DNA from 2 places in the Vibrio sp. 2134-1 genome. Region 2 is predicted to be linked to the other one. Evidence: riboswitches for the same ligand, from Rfam matches in the RefSeq annotation. Region 2 holds a riboswitch; the other holds the start of a gene.
The links. Region 2 has a riboswitch for lysine ahead of tet(35) (tetracycline efflux Na+/H+ antiporter family transporter Tet(35)). Riboswitches for the same ligand answer to the same signal wherever they lie in the genome.

Region 1: linked by a shared signal. The riboswitch ahead of lysC (lysine-sensitive aspartokinase 3) and the one ahead of tet(35) (tetracycline efflux Na+/H+ antiporter family transporter Tet(35)) in region 2 are both predicted to bind lysine.

What each region holds. Positions count from the first base shown of each region.
Region 1 is NZ_JAWOUS010000019.1:1,926-12,279, forward strand. It holds gene R7R78_RS18680 (cation:proton antiporter) at 1-242, opposite strand, end outside; gene metH (methionine synthase) at 434-4,114, shown strand; gene lysC (lysine-sensitive aspartokinase 3) at 4,201-5,553, opposite strand; lysine riboswitch at 5,655-5,833, opposite strand; gene R7R78_RS18695 (pyridoxal-phosphate-dependent aminotransferase family protein) at 6,054-7,175, shown strand; gene R7R78_RS18700 (PglL family O-oligosaccharyltransferase) at 7,235-9,016, opposite strand; gene uvrA (excinuclease ABC subunit UvrA) at 9,084-10,354, opposite strand, start outside.
Region 2 is NZ_JAWOUS010000011.1:136,873-147,226, reverse strand. It holds gene tet(35) (tetracycline efflux Na+/H+ antiporter family transporter Tet(35)) at 1-1,562, opposite strand, end outside; lysine riboswitch at 1,672-1,854, opposite strand; gene R7R78_RS14030 (H-NS family nucleoid-associated regulatory protein) at 2,437-2,844, shown strand; gene R7R78_RS14025 (inosine/guanosine kinase) at 2,971-4,275, opposite strand; gene R7R78_RS14020 (hypothetical protein) at 4,393-4,662, opposite strand; gene mnmA (tRNA 2-thiouridine(34) synthase MnmA) at 4,851-5,975, shown strand; gene hflD (high frequency lysogenization protein HflD) at 5,986-6,603, shown strand; gene purB (adenylosuccinate lyase) at 6,757-8,127, shown strand; gene R7R78_RS14000 (DUF3833 domain-containing protein) at 8,260-8,793, opposite strand; gene R7R78_RS13995 (chalcone isomerase family protein) at 8,793-9,386, opposite strand; gene R7R78_RS13990 (DUF2878 domain-containing protein) at 9,346-9,858, opposite strand; gene R7R78_RS13985 (SAM-dependent methyltransferase) at 9,865-10,354, opposite strand, start outside.

The sequences.
Region 1 (10,354 bases), on a different contig from region 2:
AGTAAGAAGCCAAGAATGCCTTTGAGCAAGAAATCTTCGAAGTTAATCCTTGTGACCGTCTCCGTTGCAATTTCGGTGAGATGGAACCAGTTGTTTTGACCCGCAATTAAGATTAGAAGTGAAAGCACCATTGAACCTGCGGTAATCGCAATGGTGGTTTGCATCTTTCCTATCTTGCTGTTTACAAAAGCAATTAGCATCGCAGCTGCGGATAGAAAACATAAAGTATGATAGACCGACATAGAGCTCTCTATTTGTAACATTTTATGAATGGAATTCTCGGCTGATGCTGCTTAAATAGCAAACATTTTTTCGTGATTATTTTGCAAGTTAAGAAGGATATAAAATAATCATTAATTCTACGTTTAGACGTCTAGACTCCTGAAGTTTGTGTGATAGGATGGAAAGATAACTAAAGGAATGAGGCTGTACTGTGGGAAGTAACGTAATACAACAGATTGAAGCTCAATTGAAGCAACGTATTCTTTTGATTGATGGTGGTATGGGAACCATGATTCAAGGGTACAAACTTGAAGAGCAAGACTATCGAGGAACGCGCTTTGCGGATTGGCATTGTGATCTAAAAGGTAACAACGACCTGTTGGTTCTAAGTCAGCCTCAACTTATCAAGGAAATTCACGCTGCATATTTAGAAGCGGGTGCAGATATTCTCGAAACCAACACGTTTAACGCAACAACCATTGCGATGGCTGACTACGAGATGGAAAGCCTAAGTGAAGAAATTAACTTTGCTGCTGCCAAGCTTGCACGTGAAGTTGCAGACGAATGGACCGCAAAAACACCCGATAAACCGCGTTATGTCGCAGGGGTTTTAGGGCCGACGAACCGCACTTGTTCTATCTCTCCTGATGTAAACGACCCTGGATATCGAAATGTTTCTTTCGACGAGTTAGTTGAGGCTTACTCTGAATCGACTCGAGCGCTGATTAAAGGTGGTTCTGATCTTATTCTTATCGAGACCATCTTCGATACTCTTAACGCTAAGGCTTGTTCATTTGCTGTTGAAAGTGTGTTTGAAGAGATGGGTATTGAGTTACCTGTGATGATCTCGGGGACTATTACTGATGCTTCCGGTAGAACATTATCCGGTCAAACCACAGAAGCGTTTTACAACTCATTACGTCATGTTAAACCGATTTCGTTTGGTTTGAACTGTGCACTTGGCCCGGATGAACTGCGTCCTTATGTTGAAGAGCTCTCGCGTATATCAGAATCTTTTGTTTCCGCTCACCCAAATGCTGGGCTTCCGAATGCATTCGGCGAATACGATTTGTCGCCAGAAGATATGGCTAAGCATGTTAAAGAGTGGGCTCAAAGTGGCTTTTTAAACTTGATTGGTGGGTGTTGTGGTACAACTCCTGAGCACATTCGCCAAATGGCACTCGCGGTTGAAAATATCGCCCCTCGTCAATTACCTGAACTTCCCGTTGCTTGTCGCTTGTCTGGCCTAGAGCCACTCGCTATTGATAAAGACTCTTTATTTATCAATGTCGGTGAGCGTACGAATGTAACCGGTTCTGCGCGTTTTAAGCGCTTGATTAAAGAAGAGCTGTACGATGAAGCGCTCGATGTGGCTCGTCAACAAGTTGAAAATGGCGCTCAAATTATCGATATCAACATGGATGAAGGCATGTTGGATGCACAAGCTTGTATGGTTCGCTTTTTAAACCTTTGTGCGTCAGAACCTGAAATCTCAAAAGTACCAATCATGGTTGACTCTTCCAAGTGGGAGGTTATTGAAGCCGGTCTTAAGTGCATCCAAGGCAAAGGCATTGTTAACTCGATCTCTCTCAAAGAAGGCAAAGAGAAATTCGTTGAACAAGCTAAGTTGATCCGCCGTTACGGTGCGGCTGTGATTGTGATGGCGTTTGATGAGATTGGGCAAGCAGATACACGTGAGCGCAAAGTAGAAATTTGTACCAACGCTTACCGAATTCTTGTTGATGAAGTGGGCTTTCCACCAGAAGACATCATTTTTGACCCAAACATTTTTGCCATTGCTACGGGGATCGAGGAGCATAATAACTACGCGGTGGATTTCATTGAAGCCGTTGGCGATATCAAACGTGATTTACCACATGCGATGATCTCGGGTGGTGTTTCTAACGTCTCATTCTCTTTCCGTGGCAATAACTATGTACGTGAAGCGATTCACGCGGTGTTCCTCTACCACTGTTTTAAAAATGGTATGGATATGGGGATTGTGAATGCGGGTCAGTTAGAAATCTACGATAACGTGCCTGAAAAATTGCGTGAGGCTGTGGAAGATGTCGTTCTTAACCGTCGTGATGACGCCACTGAGAGATTGTTAGATATCGCGGCGGAATATGCAGGCAAAGGGGTAGGTAAAGAGGAGGATGCCTCTGCACTTGAGTGGAGAACTTGGCCTGTTGAAAAGCGCTTAGAGCACGCGTTAGTGAAAGGAATAACTGAGTTCATCGTTGATGATACCGAAGAGGCTCGTGTCAACGCTTCAAAGCCATTAGAGGTGATTGAAGGCCCATTAATGGATGGGATGAACGTCGTCGGAGACTTGTTTGGTGAAGGTAAAATGTTCCTTCCTCAGGTCGTAAAATCTGCACGAGTGATGAAGCAAGCAGTCGCGCATCTGGAGCCCTACATCAATGCAGAAAAGCAGGTGGGACAAACAAACGGTAAGATTTTGCTAGCGACGGTCAAAGGTGATGTACATGATATCGGGAAAAATATCGTTGGCGTTGTATTGCAGTGCAATAACTACGAAATTATCGATCTTGGTGTCATGGTTCCTTGCGAAAAGATCTTAAAAGTAGCGCAAGAAGAGAACGTCGATATTATTGGTTTATCAGGGTTGATCACACCTTCATTAGACGAAATGGTGCATGTTGCAAAAGAGATGGAGCGTCTCGACTTTAACTTACCTCTTCTCATCGGTGGCGCAACAACGTCAAAAGCCCATACAGCAGTTAAGATTGAGAAAAATTACAAGCATCCAGTGGTTTACGTGAACAACGCCTCACGTGCAGTGGGCGTATGTACTTCTCTTCTGTCTGATGAACGTCGCCCTGAATTTGTTGAAAAACTTGAAGCTGATTACGAACGAGTACGTGATCAACATAATCGAAAGAAACCGAGAACCAAACCAGTGACATTAGAAGCTGCTCGAGCGAATAAAGTTGCTATCGATTGGGAAGCTTATACTCCTCCAGTGCCTGTTAAGCCTGGCATTCATATCTTCGATGATTTTGATGTGGCTATATTACGTCAATACATCGATTGGACACCATTCTTTATGACTTGGTCACTTGTGGGTAAGTATCCAACAATTTTCCAACATGAAGAAGTTGGTGAAGAAGCAAAACGTTTATTCGAAGATGCCCACGAGATACTTGATCGAGTTGAGCGAGAAGGCCTGTTAAAAGCGCGTGGAATGTGTGGCTTATTCCCTGCTGCGAGCGTGGGGGACGACATTGAAGTTTATGCTGATGAAACTCGTACCGACGTTGTGAAAGTATTACGTAACTTGCGACAACAGACCGAGAAACCAAAAGGATTCAACTATTGTTTATCCGACTACATCGCACCTAAAGAGTCGGGTAAGCATGATTGGATAGGGGCATTTGCTGTCACTGGTGGTATTGGTGAACGAGAGCTTGCTGATGAATACAAAGCACAGGGAGATGATTACAACGCAATTATGATTCAAGCGGTGGCGGATCGCCTAGCCGAAGCGTTTGCTGAGTATTTGCATGAGCGTGTCCGTAAAGAAATTTGGGGTTATGCAGCTGATGAAGATTTATCTAACGATGATCTCATTCGTGAAAAATACCAAGGTATTCGCCCTGCGCCGGGTTATCCCGCGTGTCCTGAACATACTGAAAAAGGACCGCTTTGGGAGTTACTTAATGTGGAAGAGAACATTGGTATGACTCTAACCTCCAGCTATGCAATGTATCCGGGCGCGTCAGTCTCTGGTTGGTATTTCTCTCATCCTGACTCACGTTACTTTGCGATCGCACAGATCCAAGAAGATCAGCTAGAGAGTTACGCCGATCGTAAGGGGTGGGATAGGATCGAGGCTGAAAAATGGTTAGGGCCAAACATTAACGGTTAAATTGATGTTTACCTCGTCCAAATGTAACAACTAATGAAACGACAAAGGGCTGCAAATACGCAGCCCTTTGTTTTATTGAGTTGAACTTACTTCTCAAACAACTCAGTGTGGAGTTTTTGTATGGCTTGTTTCGATACCGATTCATGGAGCAAGAAGCATAAGTTGTGAGGGCTAGCGCCATAACAAATCATGCGTAGGTTAAAATCTTCTAGCGTGCCAAAAACCTGTTTCGCGTAGCCTTTACTCTCACTCATGTTGTTTCCAATGAGAGCAACGAGGCATAGGTCATGTTCAACTTCTACCTTACATAACTCTTCTAACTCTTCTCGTGCAGCTTGCGGCAGCTGTGGTGCTCCGCCAGAGGTATCAGTTTGATCAAGTGTTAACGATACACTGATTTCAGATGTCGTGATCAAATCGACAGAGATCTTATGCTTTGCAAGGATCTCAAAGACCTTTGCTAAAAAACCGTATGCGTGGAACATATTGGCGCTGCGTAGCGTTACCATGGTTTGGTTACAACGCAAAGCTAGCGCACGGAATAACGGTGAGCTTTCGACTTGGTGGCGAATCCAAGTTCCCCCTTTTTCTGGCTCTTTCGATGACCCTACAAATACCGGAATGTCGTGGCGCAATGCAGGTACTAGCGTAGAAGGGTGAAGGATTTTAGCGCCAAAGTTAGCCATTTCTGAAGCTTCACTAAAGCTGATCTCAGGAATTGGTGAGGCTTTTGGTGCAATTCGCGGGTCTGTTGTGTAGATTCCCGGAACATCAGTCCAGATTTCTAGCCCTGCCGCTTTAACGCTCTCAGCAATTAAGGCGGCGCTGTAATCGCTGCCCCCTCGACCTAATGTTGTTGTATTACCGGCTTCGTCAGATCCTATGAAGCCTTGAGTAACAACAACGGATTGTTGGCAAAGTGGTACGAGTTTATCTTGCGCAAGCGTCGAAATTGCTTCAATGTTTGGCTCCGCGCGACCAAAGTTGTCATCAGTACGCAACACATCGCGGATATCAAAGCGCACTGCTTGAATGCCTCGCTCACACATTAACTGAGTTAGAATGTGCGTCGACATGAGTTCACCACATGCGACTAAATGATCGGTTAACTTCGCACTAGCTTGGATAGATGCAGCCTCGGCCAGGCTGGTTACGGTATCTAATATGCCATACACCTCGGCAGCAGTTTTCGTGCTGTCTTCGAGCTGAGTTAAAATGGCGTCATGAATGTTGGCCAAATTTTGTAGCAGCTCAGTACGGTGCGTTTGATCCTGAACACCGTTGGCGAGTTCTACCAATAGGTTGGTGACGCCAGAGCAAGCGCTGCTCACGACCAGGCGAGTATTTGGATTGTTTTCGATAATGGTGGCGCAACGACTCATTGCCTCAAAGTTGGCAACACTGGTTCCACCGAATTTAGCTACGTTAAATGCGCTCACTGCGTTCTCCCACGGCTTCCTAAAAAATTGTACATCCAATGTTTAGTGAGAAAAGGAACAGAGCAAAAAGAGAGGTATTTAGAATGCTATTTGAAAAATTTACCCTCAGAAGCCCTTCATCAGACTGCGCTGATGACAGTTGATGGGATTCAGCCCAATTCAACCGACAAGTCAAATCCTGCAACTTTGACTTACCTCGGCACTACTCCCCCTCAATGATTGGTGTTGGAATTGCGGTTCCACAAATCATCTACCTGGGTAGCGCTCCTCTTCTACATAAAGCTCAAACATTGAACGGTTTTGAGGCCTTAATGTCAATCAATATTTCAACCTTTATGGTGTTTTTTATTAACGATTTTGTGACACTGGTTTGACCTCCATACTTACGGCTAATTGCTGATAGAGGAAAAATCTATTAGGGTGAAGAACCCTACACCTGAGCCATGTTATTGAATAGAACTTTTAGAATGCTCAGGATAAAAGATAATCAAGGAGCTGACATGTCGATCCAAAGCTTTATTCCGCCTCACCGTATTTTAATGGGACCTGGTCCTTCTGATATTTATCCTCAAGTGTTACAAGCACTAAGCCGTCCTACGGTAGGTCACCTTGATCCTCTGTTTATCGGTATGATGGATGAGCTCAAGCAGCTATTGAAGTATGCCTTTCAAACTGACAATGAGTTCACTATTGCGGTTTCAGCGCCAGGTAGTGCAGGGATGGAAACCTGCTTTGTAAACTTGATCGAGAAAGGCGATAAAGTGATCGTTTGCCGTAATGGTGTATTTGGTGAACGCATGCGCGAAAATGTCGTCCGTGCTGGTGGTGAAGTTGTTATCGTCGATGATGAATGGGGGACGCCTGTTTCCATTGATAAAGTCGAGCAAGCACTCGAACAGCACCCAGATACAAAAATTCTTGCTTTTGTGCATGCGGAAACCTCAACTGGTGCAGTCAGTGATGCTCAAGCATTGGGTAAGCTCGCGAAACAGCATAATGCATTATCTATTGTTGATGCGGTGACATCGCTTGGTGGTGTGCCGTTAAAAGTGGATGAATGGCAACTGGATGCGGTTTACTCTGGTAGTCAAAAATGTTTGTCATGTGTACCTGGACTCTCACCAGTGACGTTTTCTCCTGCCGCGATTGAAAAGATTCAAGCAAGAACAACACCAGTACAGAGTTGGTTCCTCGATCAGAGTTTAGTTTTGGGGTATTGGAGTGGAGAAGGCAAGCGTAGTTACCATCATACGGCGCCAGTTAATAGCTTGTATGCGCTTCATGAAGCTTTATTGATACTGAAAAATGAAGGATTAGAAAACGCTTGGGCTCGTCACCAACTGATGCATGAAAAACTCAAAAATGGCTTACAAAAGTTAGGATTTGAATTTGTTGTGGACGAAGCCCATCGGTTGCCACAATTAAATGCGATTTACGTGCCTGAAGGAATTGATGAAGCAAAAGTTCGTGCTCACTTGCTAGAAACCTATAACCTAGAAATTGGTGCAGGCCTTGGGGCATTAGCTGGTAAAGCGTGGCGTATTGGCTTAATGGGTTACGGCGCTCGATCTGAAAACGTTGCGCTGTGCTTAAAAGCGTTAGAAGAGTCACTCACTGAATAAAATCATACAGCAATGAGATAAAGAAAAGCGAAGGTCATCCCTTCGCTTTTTGGTACTTATTACTCTGCACCTGAAGTGGGGGCTGGTGAGGCAGAGATTGCTTGAGAAGGTGGTTGGTAATTGACGTCACTGAAATCAATCTTCGGGAACAAAAACTGCGCTTCAGCTCTAATTTGCTCCGCTTTACTTGAGTCATCTAAGCCTTGGTAGGCCAAAATCAAATTATTATAAAATGCAGGGCGAGGCTTATCTTTGATGATTTTTAGCGACCAATCGATATAAGGCTGAATCAAGGTTGCGTCTTGTTGGTACAGCCCAAGGTTTAAAAACGTGCTATAGACATCCCAATCAAACCTGTCTTTCCAAACCACAGGGTTACTGACTTGATTCAGAATATCAGGGTTAGTTGGTCTAGTGGTCTCAAACTTCGTCAATACATAGTTCGTATGTAATGCGCTTACCATGTAAAACGTAAACGCAACGGGAAGTACCAAACTAAAAACACGCAGCAAGCTTTTGGTCACATTACTAAAGCCGACTTGTCGATAACGAGAGACGCGCTGATCGACCCAGTACAGTAGGATAACGAAGATCAACCAATGCACGAGAGAGTGGTAGAAAGGGTATTCCAGTTGTGAGTGCAATACGATAGGTATAAACAAGGCCAGCAACGCAAGACGAGTTCCGCGTTTGGCTTGATAGATTCGATACAGTACCAGTGCCATCGCTAAGAAGATGCCGATTATTGGCAGCAAGCCACCTTCTACTCCCCAGTAAAGTAGCTCATTATGCGGATGATCCATGGCTGGCAAACCTGCTGGGTAATTCTCATTTAGGGCATGTTGACGAGCCGTATACAGCATGTACTCAGATTCAAACTTGCCATATCCATAACCAGTAAAAGGCTTTTCAATCACCATGTCTAATGTTTGCGGAAAAGTATACGCTCGAGGAGACTCCATATTTACTTTTTCTGCGGCTAACCTACCTCCATCAGGAAAGGCAAGATGCATGACAACGACAGAGAGTAAGAGCCCACTTACAAGTGACACAACCCAGCGGATAAAGCGCCCTTTGGTTGCAAAGCGGTACATGTATGGAATGACCAACAACACGGCGATGACCGAGGCTAACCAACCAGTGCGTGAAGCCAACGCCACAATTAGTGGTAAAGTTAAAACTGGTACGGCATAGAGAAGGTAAACATCGCTTAACTTACGATCGTATTTGTAGGGCTGACGTGCAAGTAAATAGCTGGCAATCACCAACCCTGTCGCAAGAAAACTGGCCATTACATTGGGCTGTTGGAAAATACCATAAGGACGATTGGCCACCGTGTCGTAACCAAACGGATTGCCTGGTTTGAGATACAGATATTGTGTCAGACCAAAAATGGCTTCGATAACAACCGCAAGGACAATGAACCATAATAGGCGTTGGCGATGTTTATTACTGAAATGAAATTGTTGTAAAACAATAAAGAACAGGACACCACACCACAGGCCTATGAGCTTATTGGCTGCCAAGCTGCTATTCGCATTTGGGTACAGAATGGGCACTGTCATGATAAGAGCACTAATGAACAAGCCGATGGTTAGTTTTGAGTAACGTAGCACTCGATTATTCGCTAGTTGGTAACACCCAATGCCTAATGCAAAGCTAAAAGCAATCCAAGTTGTCGCATTGAACGAAAGCGAAAGCCCCGAACCGCCGGGGTTGGGCATGAAAAAGTGCATTGCCAACACAAATAGTGTTGCCAAGGCAATGAGAAACTTGCGATTGAGGGGAACCTGTACTTTTTCGGGAGAAAGCTTTGTTCCACTTACATGTATAGTAGCCATAGTTATTGCGTTGTTTTGAATGAAAAAAGACCAGCACTTGCTGGTCTCGATACTTTACCTGTTTTTTCTACTTCAACATAGGCTTGAGGAAGTGAGCTGTGTGCGAACCCTCGATTTGCGACACATCTTCCGGAGTGCCTTGAGCGATTATCTCGCCGCCACCTTGACCCCCTTCAGGACCAAGATCGATAATCCAGTCCGCAGTCTTAATGACGTCCAGGTTATGCTCGATCACCACGACAGTGTTTCCGTGGTCGCGAAGTCTGTGCAGTACAGTGAGCAACTGCTGGATATCATGGAAGTGCAAGCCGGTTGTTGGTTCATCCAAAATGTACAAGGTTTTTCCTGTATCACGTTTGGATAGCTCTCGCGCCAGTTTCACACGCTGTGCTTCACCACCGGAGAGTGTTGTTGCCGCTTGACCCAATCGTATGTACGACAAACCCACATCCATCAGTGTTTGTAGTTTGCGAGCGATGGCAGGAACTGGATCGAAGAAGGTGCGTGCATCTTCGACCGTCATTTCTAGCACTTCATCAATAGTTTTACCTTTGTAACGTACTTCGAGCGTTTCACGGTTGTAGCGTTTACCTTTACACACATCACATGGCACATAAACATCTGGTAGGAAGTGCATTTCTACTTTGATAACACCGTCACCCTGACAGGCCTCACAACGACCACCGCGTACGTTAAAACTAAAACGGCCCGGTTTGTAACCGCGAGAACGCGACTCCTGTGTGCCTGCAAACAGTTCACGGATTGGTGTAAAGATCCCCGTATAGGTTGCAGGGTTAGAGCGAGGTGTACGGCCAATTGGGCTTTGATCGATATCGATGACTTTATCGAAGTGCTCTAGACCTTTAATCGATTTATAAGGTGAAGGCTGAGCCGTTGTCGCTCCGTTAAGTTGGGTATGCGCAATTTTAAAGAAAGTATCATTAATCAGCGTTGATTTACCTGAGCCAGATACTCCTGTAATACAGCTGAATAACCCAACGGGAATTGAAAGGTTAACGTTTTTAAGGTTATTACCTGTTGCGCCTAATAGCTCAACCGTTTTTTTCGGATCTCGCGGCGTGCGATCTTTCGGTACTGCGATTTCTTTAACACCACTTAAGTACTGACCTGTCAGAGAATTCGGATTCGCGACTATCTCTTCCATGGTGCCTTCCGCAACAACATTACCACCATGTACGCCAGCACCAGGACCAATATCTATGACATGATCTGCACAGCGAATCGCATCTTCATCGTGTTCTACCACAAGTACGGTATTACCTAAATCGCGCAAATGAGTGAGCGTTTTTAATAAGCGTTCATTATCACGCTGGTGGA
Region 2 (10,354 bases):
CATGACAAAATAGCGCAAACGATAACGAATGTTATCGACGCTGCAATGAACGAGAACGCAATTGAAGCAGTCATACCAAGGGCAATAAAGCCGACGCATGAAACAAGCGCGACTGATAATGCATAAGGTAGCTGTGTTGATACGTGATCAATGTGGTTACAACGTGCACCCGTCGATGACAGGATAGTCGTATCTGAGATTGGTGAACAATGGTCACCGAATACCGCACCAGCTAAAACCGCACTCAGCATCGGTAGCATTAGCGCTACGTCTGTTGCGCCAGCCATGTCTCCAGCGATTGGAAGCATGATGCCGAACGTACCCCATGAAGTACCTGTTGAGAACGCCATCAGGCCAGACAACAAGAATAGGATAACTGGGAGCCAATGAGGGTTAATATTGCCCTGCGCCATTGTCGAAAGGTAAGTACCTGTCTTCATATCACCGATAACAGAACCAATGGTCCAGGCAAATACTAAGATTAGAATCGCACCAAACATAGACTTAGCACCAATCCAAAGTGTACGTGCGATCTCAGCCATTGGTAGACCTTGCTTCACAACAGTAAACAGTGCAACTGCTAAGCCAAGCAAGCTACCGTAGATTAGTGATGTACCTACATCTGTATTTTCAAAAGCACCAAGAAGCGCAAACTCCTTACCATCAGCAGCCAATGCTTGGCCACCCGTGTAAAGCATTGAAGCGATAGTCGCGATAATCAGCGTCACGATAGGAAATATCAAATCTGACACTTTACCCTTTTCACTTTCACGGATATCTAGCTCTTCATTTAGGTCATGCGCTTCTTGCGAGTCATTTTCTTTGTCTTTATCAAAGCCACGACCTTGCGATGCAGAGATCTCATGCTCACGCATTTTACCAATATCAAGACCAAACCACGCAACAGCGAACACCATTAGCAGCGCAAAAACGGCGTAGAAGTTCATTGGGATAAGACGAACATATGCGCCAAGAGCCGAATACTCTGTGATCCCATGTGAGACTAAGATTCCGCCAATAATAGTAATAATGTAAGCACCCCAGCTAGAAGCAGGCATAATTACACACATTGGAGCAGCGGTTGAGTCTAGAATGTACGCAAGCTTAGCGCGAGACACATAAAAGCGATCGGTTACTGGGCGAGAGATCGCACCAACAGCAAGGCTATTAAAGTAATCATCGACAAAAATGAATACGCCTAAAAAGGCGGCAAGAAGTTTGGAGCCGCGTTTACTCTTCACTCGAGATTGTGCCCATTCAGCAAAAGCACGAGTACCGCCAGATAGCGTTAATAAAGCTGTTGTCATACCTAATAAGATTAGGAAACCAACAATGCTCATGTTCCAAGTGTTAATTCCGCCATCTTCAATAAAGACAGAAGAAACTTGAGAACTGACGTAACCTGCGGTGTCGCTGATAGACCAGCTATTAAGTAGCACCGCACCTAGCACGATACCTACACCCAAGGAAATTAATACACGTCGAGTCAAAATCGCCAAAGTCAAAGCGACAATAGGTGGCAATAATGAAACAGGAGAACTAGAAAAATCTATTAAATTCATGATCTTCAAAAACCAAAGTTTGGCTAGAGATCTACTGCAGACAAGTCACGTAGCATACGATACGTGCTCATGTTGAACTTAGCGACAGGGAAGCGAACACTCCACCCAACCCTACAGTAGCGCTCCATAGTTTAATGTGAATATATACTATGGCAGTGTTGTTCCTTTCAGATACAACCCCAGCAAGTAACTTTGATGAGTTACTTACTTCGGCAATCTTCGCCTTCCACTATTACTCATTGGCATCACCCCAATAATAGCTACTCTTCGAGACCGCGCCTCTACGGCAACAACAAACAATTAACCACTAACTGTACAAATTAACAACAAATTGTCTGCAATATTGCATCAGGTGGCAGCCATTGTACTTATGATGAGAGTCAATGCAACACATCAAACTAAATTAAACAAATAAATAATGACTGAGATAATTTATAAACCTTGCCTACTTCCATAAGTTTTGTGCAACTGAAATCACATCAATCATGTTATTTATGAAACATTATTACTACCTTAGAAATATCATGGTTTATCTTATATCAATAAATTAAGGATATATGACACACCATTAAAGATGGATGCTTCATATTTTTAAGTAATAACTCAAATTTTTTTATAAAAAACCAAGCTGTCACTCTCTCTATACAATAATGATTGTTGATTTTAGTTCTCATCTAATAATGATTTATTTCGAGTGTAATAATATTAATTGCTTTAAAAAATAGTCAAATTTAAACAAAATCTTGATTTAGCATTTGCACATAAGGAAAAGATAAAGTTAAATATAAGGACTCTTTGTTTATTTATAGATTGGCATTATTTAATCGTAACGATAAAAAGTGCCCAACACATTAACCTTTTAATAGGAATCGTTATGTCAGAGCTGACTAAAACCCTTCTAAATATCCGTAGCCTTCGTGCATTTTCTCGTGAGCTGACTCTAGAACAATTGGAAGAAGCTCTAGATAAACTCACTACTGTCGTAGATGAGCGTCGTGAAGCAGAAGAAGCAGAACGCGCAGCACAAGCAGAGCAAGAAGCTAAGCTTGCAGAGATTGCTGAGAAAATCGCTCAAGACGGTATTGACGTAGAAGCACTTATTACTGCGCTATCTGGCGAAACTAAGACGAAAGGCAAAGCGAAGCGCGCACCTCGCCCTGCTAAATACAAATACACAGATTCAAACGGTAATGAGAAAACTTGGACTGGCCAAGGTCGTACACCTTCGGCGATTCAAGAGCAACTTGATGCAGGTAAATCTCTGGATGAGTTCCTAATCTAGATCCATGCTATTTTTAAAAGGCTCCCATAGGGAGCCTTTTTTATTTAAACCATTACAAAAAAAAAGGCACATTTCTTAATGTGCCTTTTACTTTAGTTACAGAATAGTTAATTAAACCGCTTCGTATTAACGTTCCCAGTATGCTTCTTCTAGGCTATCTTCTCGCTCAGGAAGTCCGCGCGACAATCGTGGTGAATGTTGCACGAGAACTTCGTAGCTAGCACGGTTTGCGTATTTGCAGACTTGAGAAAAAGAAGAGTAAGTTAAATACTCGTTACTGTGCTTGCTTGAATTAGGCACATTTTCTTTATGGTATTTATTTGCTGCCATATCATGAAGAACAGCAGATAACGCGGCATCACCTGCGCCATTTGTATTCTTAATTTTTTCTGGACCACCCATATATGGCGAGATATGCGAGTACACTTTTATTGGCGTCTCGCATGAGTCTTTTTTCGCCGGACGACTAAATTCATAACGATTAAATTCAGCAATTGACCCTGGAAGTAATGGCAAAGAAGTTTCGCGCTTCGCGCTATCTTCCGTATACCCAGCCATAAATAGACCTACAGGACCCGCCGTGCACAATACTAAATCAGCCCACTCCAATGTTTTATCAGACGCAGCAAGTGGATCAGATTCCCCCGTCAGTGCTTCTGCTTCATCTTCATTCATCGCAACGACTGAAACGTTATCTCGAATGAATTCTTGCCAATATTTAGGGTCATCTTGAATAACAAACTTTGTGCCTAAAGTCAGAACAACAGGCACATCATTCTTTTTCGCGTACTCAATCGCTTTCATTGTTGCTTCCGGCATTGGGTCGCCGTCTTTGCAACGTACTAGATATGACGTCAGTACAAGTGCTGATGCATTTTTAAAGATTTTCTCTGGAATGCTATCAGGATGGAGTTGGTTCATTTGCCCTTCGCTGATAGCAAAAGTACGTTCGCCGTCTTCTGTGATAAGAGCAAAACAACGGCCAATTGCACCATCTACACCTTGTAGGTAGTTCAAGTCCATGCGGCTTGATGTATTACAAAGATAACGGTAACCGTAGCTGCCAATCTTAATATCCTGGCTCATCACTCCAAGTAGTGTGGAGCGATCATCCGCTAGCACGGAGTAGTTATGTAGCGTGTTACCAATGGTACCGCCCGCATACTCATTGGTAATCAAGTTCTCTTCTTTCAGTTGCTGGTATAACTCTTCTGCTCTTTCGTCATCGATAACCAAAGAGTGACCTTTACTCAGACCGTACTTTTCAATCACATCCGTTGTAACTTTTGCTTCAATATCAACCAAGGTTTGGTCAATACCAATGATGTGAGTGCGCGTCATCTTCTTGCTTTCTTGTGCTTGGCTCACCAGCGGGTCACGAGCATGAACAGGAAAATAGTGCTTCGATTTGCGTTGTCCAGGAAATTTCATATTGTCAGTCTGAGTAAGGGGATGAAAAGGAGAGCGGATTCTATACCGCTAATAATAAAGCAGCAATAAAAGCGATTATAGCAAACGTTTGCTGACTACTTTTTTCTTTTAGGTGGCTTATTCACCTTCCATAAAGCTGAGATCTGGTAGTTGCTCAAGGTGCTCGCTATAACGCTTTAGGTTGAACTCACCCTCATTCTTCATTACATCAAAAATCTCAATTGACATCGCACATGCCATCATCGCAACCGCATCTTCACGTGGTGTGCCAGTCATCATTAAACGCATAAGGGTTTCTTTTACTTTAAGCGGGTTACCATCTTCGAGCTGATTTTCAACAATTTCAATCAACTCACTTTCTTGCATAAATTGGTTTTCTTCTGTCATTTGATGTTTCCTCTTGGATTTTGGCCAACTATGCCATATATACCTCTTCTATACTTGCGAAATTACTCGTTCGAATCTTTGTTGAAGAAAAATCCAGCGAAACGAATTGTGATTTCGATCTCGGATCTGTCACCGGTCTGTGGATTCTGATAGAATCTGCATCCCGTTTATTTAAGTGGTGTTTAGTAATGTCTGATAACAGCCAAAAGAAAGTCATCGTCGGTATGTCCGGCGGCGTTGATTCATCTGTTTCCGCGTATCTTCTAAAGCAGCAAGGCTACCAAGTAGAAGGCCTTTTCATGAAGAACTGGGAAGAAGATGACAACGAAGAATATTGTACAGCGGCAGAAGATCTTGCTGACGCTCAGGCAGTATGTGACAAGCTAGGCATCCACCTACACACTATCAACTTTGCTGCCGAATACTGGGATAACGTATTTGAGTACTTCCTTGCTGAATACAAAGCGGGCCGTACTCCGAACCCTGACATTCTTTGTAACAAAGAAATCAAGTTCAAAGCATTCCTAGAATTCGCTGATGAAGTACTTGATGCTGATTACATTGCAATGGGTCACTACGTGCGTCGTTCTTTCCCTGAAAACGGTGAAAAACCACAAATGCTACGTGGTCTCGATGGCAACAAAGATCAAAGCTACTTCCTGTACACATTAAGCAACGAGCAAATTGCGCGTAGCCTGTTCCCTGTTGGTGATCTAGAGAAGCCAGAAGTACGCCGCATTGCGGAAGAGCAAGATCTAATCACGGCGAAGAAGAAAGACTCTACGGGTATTTGTTTCATCGGTGAACGCAAGTTTACAGAATTCCTAGGTCGCTACCTTCCAGCTCAACCAGGCAACATCGAAACACCTGAAGGCGAAGTGATTGGTCAACATCAAGGCCTGATGTACCACACTCTTGGTCAGCGTAAAGGTCTACACATCGGTGGCCGTAAAGGCGGCGGTGGTAACGAAGACCCATGGTTCGTTGGTGAGAAAGATCTAGAGCGTAACGTTTTGATTGCCGTTCAAGGTAAAGACCATCCAATGTTGAAATCAGAAGGTCTACTTGCATCACAACTTCACTGGGTAGATCGTGAGCCAATTCGCGATGTTATGAAGTGCACAGTGAAAACTCGTTACCGTCAGGAAGATATTCCTTGTACAATCATCCCTATCGATGATGAAAACATTAAAGTGATCTTTGACGAGCCACAAATTGCTGTAACTCCAGGTCAATCAGCTGTGTTCTACAAGGATGACGTGTGCCTAGGTGGCGGCATCATCGAGCAACGCATTAAATATTCTCAAGCTTAGGAGTCGTTACGTGGCGAATACACTTTATGACCGTACTATCGCTTTTGCAGGTATCTGCCAAGCTGTTGCCTTAGTTCAACAGGTAGCGAGAAACGGACATTGTGATCAAGATGCCTTTGAAACGTCAATTAACGCCATTTTGAATACTAGCCCAGCGAACACCGTCGGTGTTTTCGGCCGCGAAGCCGACCTTAAGCTGGGACTTGAATGCTTGGTGAAAGGGATTGATAGCACCCCATCGGGAAGTGAAGTCACTCGCTACATCATCAGCCTAATGGCATTAGAGCGCAAGCTATCGGGTCGTAACGATGCAATGTCACAACTTGGTGACCGCATTCAAATGGCTCAGCGTCAAACGGAACATTTTGAATTGCTAGATGATCAAATGATCAGCAACCTAGCAAGCATTTACTTGGATGTAGTCAGCCCTATTGGTCCTCGTATTCAAGTAACTGGTACTCCATCGGTACTGCAACAAACCTCTAACCAGCACAAAGTTCGTGCGCTGCTGTTATCGGGTATTCGTAGCGCAGTACTCTGGCGTCAAGTTGGCGGTAAACGTCGCCACCTGATTTTCGGACGCAAGAAGATGGTAGAGCAAGCACAAATCCTTCTTGCTCGAATGTAATAAGGTATCAAGTAAGCAGCTCGCGTTTATCGCGAGCTCATTTTTTTCGACCAAAACAAATCTCGCGCAAACGTTTGCGCAATATTCGTGACAATTGCCACAGTTATTGGTATAAAGCTCACGAAATTTAGAAACCCAATTCAGGAGAACATCATGGAACTGTCAGCATTGACTGCTGTTTCACCAGTAGACGGCCGTTACGGAAGCAAGACAATTGCGTTACGCGAAATTTTCAGTGAATACGGTCTACTAAAGTACCGTACTATCGTTGAAATCCGCTGGCTACAAAAGCTTGCTGCTACTGCTGAAATTGCAGAAGTGCCAGCGTTTAGCGCAGAAGCAAACCAATTCCTAGACGACCTTGCTGCAAACTTCTCTGAAGAAGATGCACGCCGTATCAAAGAGATCGAGCGTACAACTAACCACGACGTAAAAGCGGTTGAGTACTTCCTAAAAGAGAAAGTAGCAGACGTTCCTGAACTGCACGCAGTAAACGAGTTCTTCCACTTCGCATGTACTTCTGAAGACATCAACAACACATCACACGCTCTAATGCTTAAAGAAGCGCGTGAGAACGTGATTCTTCCAGAAATCCGTAACCTAATCGACGCTATCAAAGCGCTAGCAGTGGAATACCGCGACATTCCTCTTCTATCTCGTACACACGGTCAGCCTGCTTCTCCATCTACTATGGGTAAAGAAATGGCAAACGTGGCGTACCGTATGGAGCGTCAATTCAAGCAAATCGAAAACGTTGAGATCCTAGCGAAAATCAACGGTGCAGTAGGTAACTACAACGCACACCTTTCTGCTTACCCAGAGCTAGATTGGCACAAGTTCTCTGAAGAGTTCATCACTGAGTCTCTAGGCGTAACTTGGAACCCTTACACAACTCAAATCGAACCGCACGATTACATCGCTGAGCTGTTCGACGCTATCGCTCGTTTCAACACTATCCTGATTGACTTCGACCGTGACGTTTGGGGTTACATTGCACTAGGCCACTTCAAGCAAAAAACTATTGCTGGTGAGATCGGTTCTTCAACAATGCCTCACAAAGTTAACCCAATCGACTTTGAAAACTCAGAAGGTAACCTAGGTCTTGCGAACGCTGTATTCGGCCACCTAGCACAGAAACTGCCTATCTCTCGTTGGCAGCGTGACCTAACTGACTCAACAGTTCTACGTAACCTTGGTGTTGGTGTTGGCTACGCAATCATCGCTTACACTTCTACGCTTAAAGGCATCAGCAAGCTAGAAGTAAACCGTGAAGCGCTTCTTGCTGAACTAGACAAAAACTGGGAAGTACTAGCAGAGCCAGTACAAACAGTAATGCGTCGTTACGGCATCGAGAAGCCATACGAGAAGCTAAAAGAGCTAACTCGTGGTAAGCGTGTAGACGGCGAAGCAATGCGTAACTTCATCGACGGTCTTGAGCTTCCTGAGCACGAGAAAGCACGTCTGAAAGAGATGACACCAGCGAACTACATCGGTCAAGCTATCGAACTGACAGATAAGCTGTAATCCTCCTGTAACGACCAGATACCTAAAAGGTTGACGCGAAAGCGTCAACCTTTTTAGTTAGGAGAGTTAGGTCGGGAGAAAATAATTTTAGTTATATGGCATGGATTATTAATTGAAGATCTTCCCCATTTGTTATGGCTGCTTTTGGAAGAACAAGGTTATTGTTCCTACTTCCACACCAAACTTTTTTATTTTCGTTAGATTGAAAACGTGTCTGTCATCCTGACGGTAAAGCCAATCATCAAAAGCAACCGTCACTGATGAATCCTCCATTTGTAGCTCAAAGTCATATTGCCACTGTAGCGCATTGCCCTGCTCTTCCCCTGTTGCTACACCTATAATATCGTCTGCCTTACCTTCATAACTACCGTCTTCTAATCTAGTGATAACCCAAATTCGCTGGTCCACCTCTCCGTCATCAAACGCGAAGTCTTCCACTAGCGTCAGCGTATCACCTTCTACAGTACCCACTATATCGACTTCAAAGCGACGGGTTTGCTGTTCGGTATAATCTTGCACCATCCCCCACGCCTTTATGTCGCCTTCGAAATAACCGAATACGTCAAAAGTCGGTGTAGAAGAGCGGTAATTATCAATGTCTGCGGAACATGCCGAAAGAAAAACAGCTGCCACTAAAGTCGCTGATTTAAAAATTCGTTTAAACACTATCTAACCTGCCCTATCAATTGTTTTCGGAGTTTCGGAAATTCTGTGTTGGGTGATAACCATATAGCCAAAAATGCATCGTTCATTCGTTCGTCTTCAATGATGCCAACGTTCTTTACTTGCACGTCCCCAACCTGCTTATAAAAAAGCTGACCAGATTTTCCATCTGTTAGATAAGTAAGCTCGTCACCTTTTTGAATATCAGGAAACATACGATCGAGCTCGCTAATCCAAGCTTTTCGATATGAGTCAGTAAAACCCAATTTCGCCCACTGCTCATCCGTCACATCAAGCAGCTGTTGCTTACTGATGTCTCTCTTGTAATTAATTTCCAATGCAAGGGGATGTGGCGATACGTCATCGCTTACGATGAACTTTCCATCAGGCGCTTTTAATCTTGAGTGATAAATATCGAAGATGAACCAAGTAAGTTGGGCTTCTCCAACAGTTTTCCACCCCTTCCAATTCGCAATGTTGCTGGCAGCTTCGCTATTTCCAACAGGTTGAGCTTGCAGAGCAAAAGAGCCAGTTACTATTACCAACGCAAGCAACCTAGTCAGTCTCTGAGTTAAGTCTCTCTTCAAGCTTTTCATTTCCGTACACCTTGAGTATCAAGAGCATCATGACGCACCATTCGACAAACAGCATTGCCAGTGTAGCGCCAGTGCTGAATCCAAATTCAACGGCTTGGAGTTTATGGCCAGCAAAGTAGCTCGCCGTTCCTCCGATACCGCCTACTATTGATACGTAGGTTTTTGGGAAACGGTACAAAATTGACTTAAGTTGATAGGCATACCAAGAAAACAAAACCCACAAGCATAATAACCAGACTGGCAGCCATGGGGTTGGAAAGACAAAGACCGAGAGTTGTTGATTGAGCGTATCAAGCACGAGGCCGACCGTGACGATCACACTAATACTTTTGAGCGAAGATGCATCGCTTTTCAAACAATATAGTAGGGTTGCCAAAGTAAGGAATAACGTCACCCATTGCCATTGATAGGTTCCAAGCACCGCTGCAAACCAGCAGAGTTGGAACCATGTCGAAGCAAGAAACACCTTCATAACGAACTACGGGCGTTGAAACGTCATGTGAACGGCACTGATCGTGCGAGCCAAAAAGCCACCTTCACAGTAGCTCAAATAGTAGCGCCACATACGCACAAAGCGGTCGTCGTAGCCAAACGAGCGCACTTCATTCTCTGCTCGATTAAAACGTAAGTGCCATTCGTTCAGCGTCTTGGCGTAGTCCAAACCAATATCGAACAAGTCTCGCGTCACTAAGTCACTGTATTTTGTTGTGGCTTGGGTTAGTGAGGTTACCGACGGTAAAAAACCACCCGGGAAAATGTACTTTTGGATAAAGTCGACGTTGTTACTGTAGTAATCGTAACGCTGATCGGCAATCGTAATCGCTTGAATCGCCATCAAGCCACCGGACTTTAATAAAGACTCACAGACCTTAATGTACGAAGGCAGGAATTGTTTGCCCACAGCTTCAATCATTTCAATAGAAACGAGCTTGTCATAAGTGCCGGTTAGGTTTCGGTAATCTTCTTTG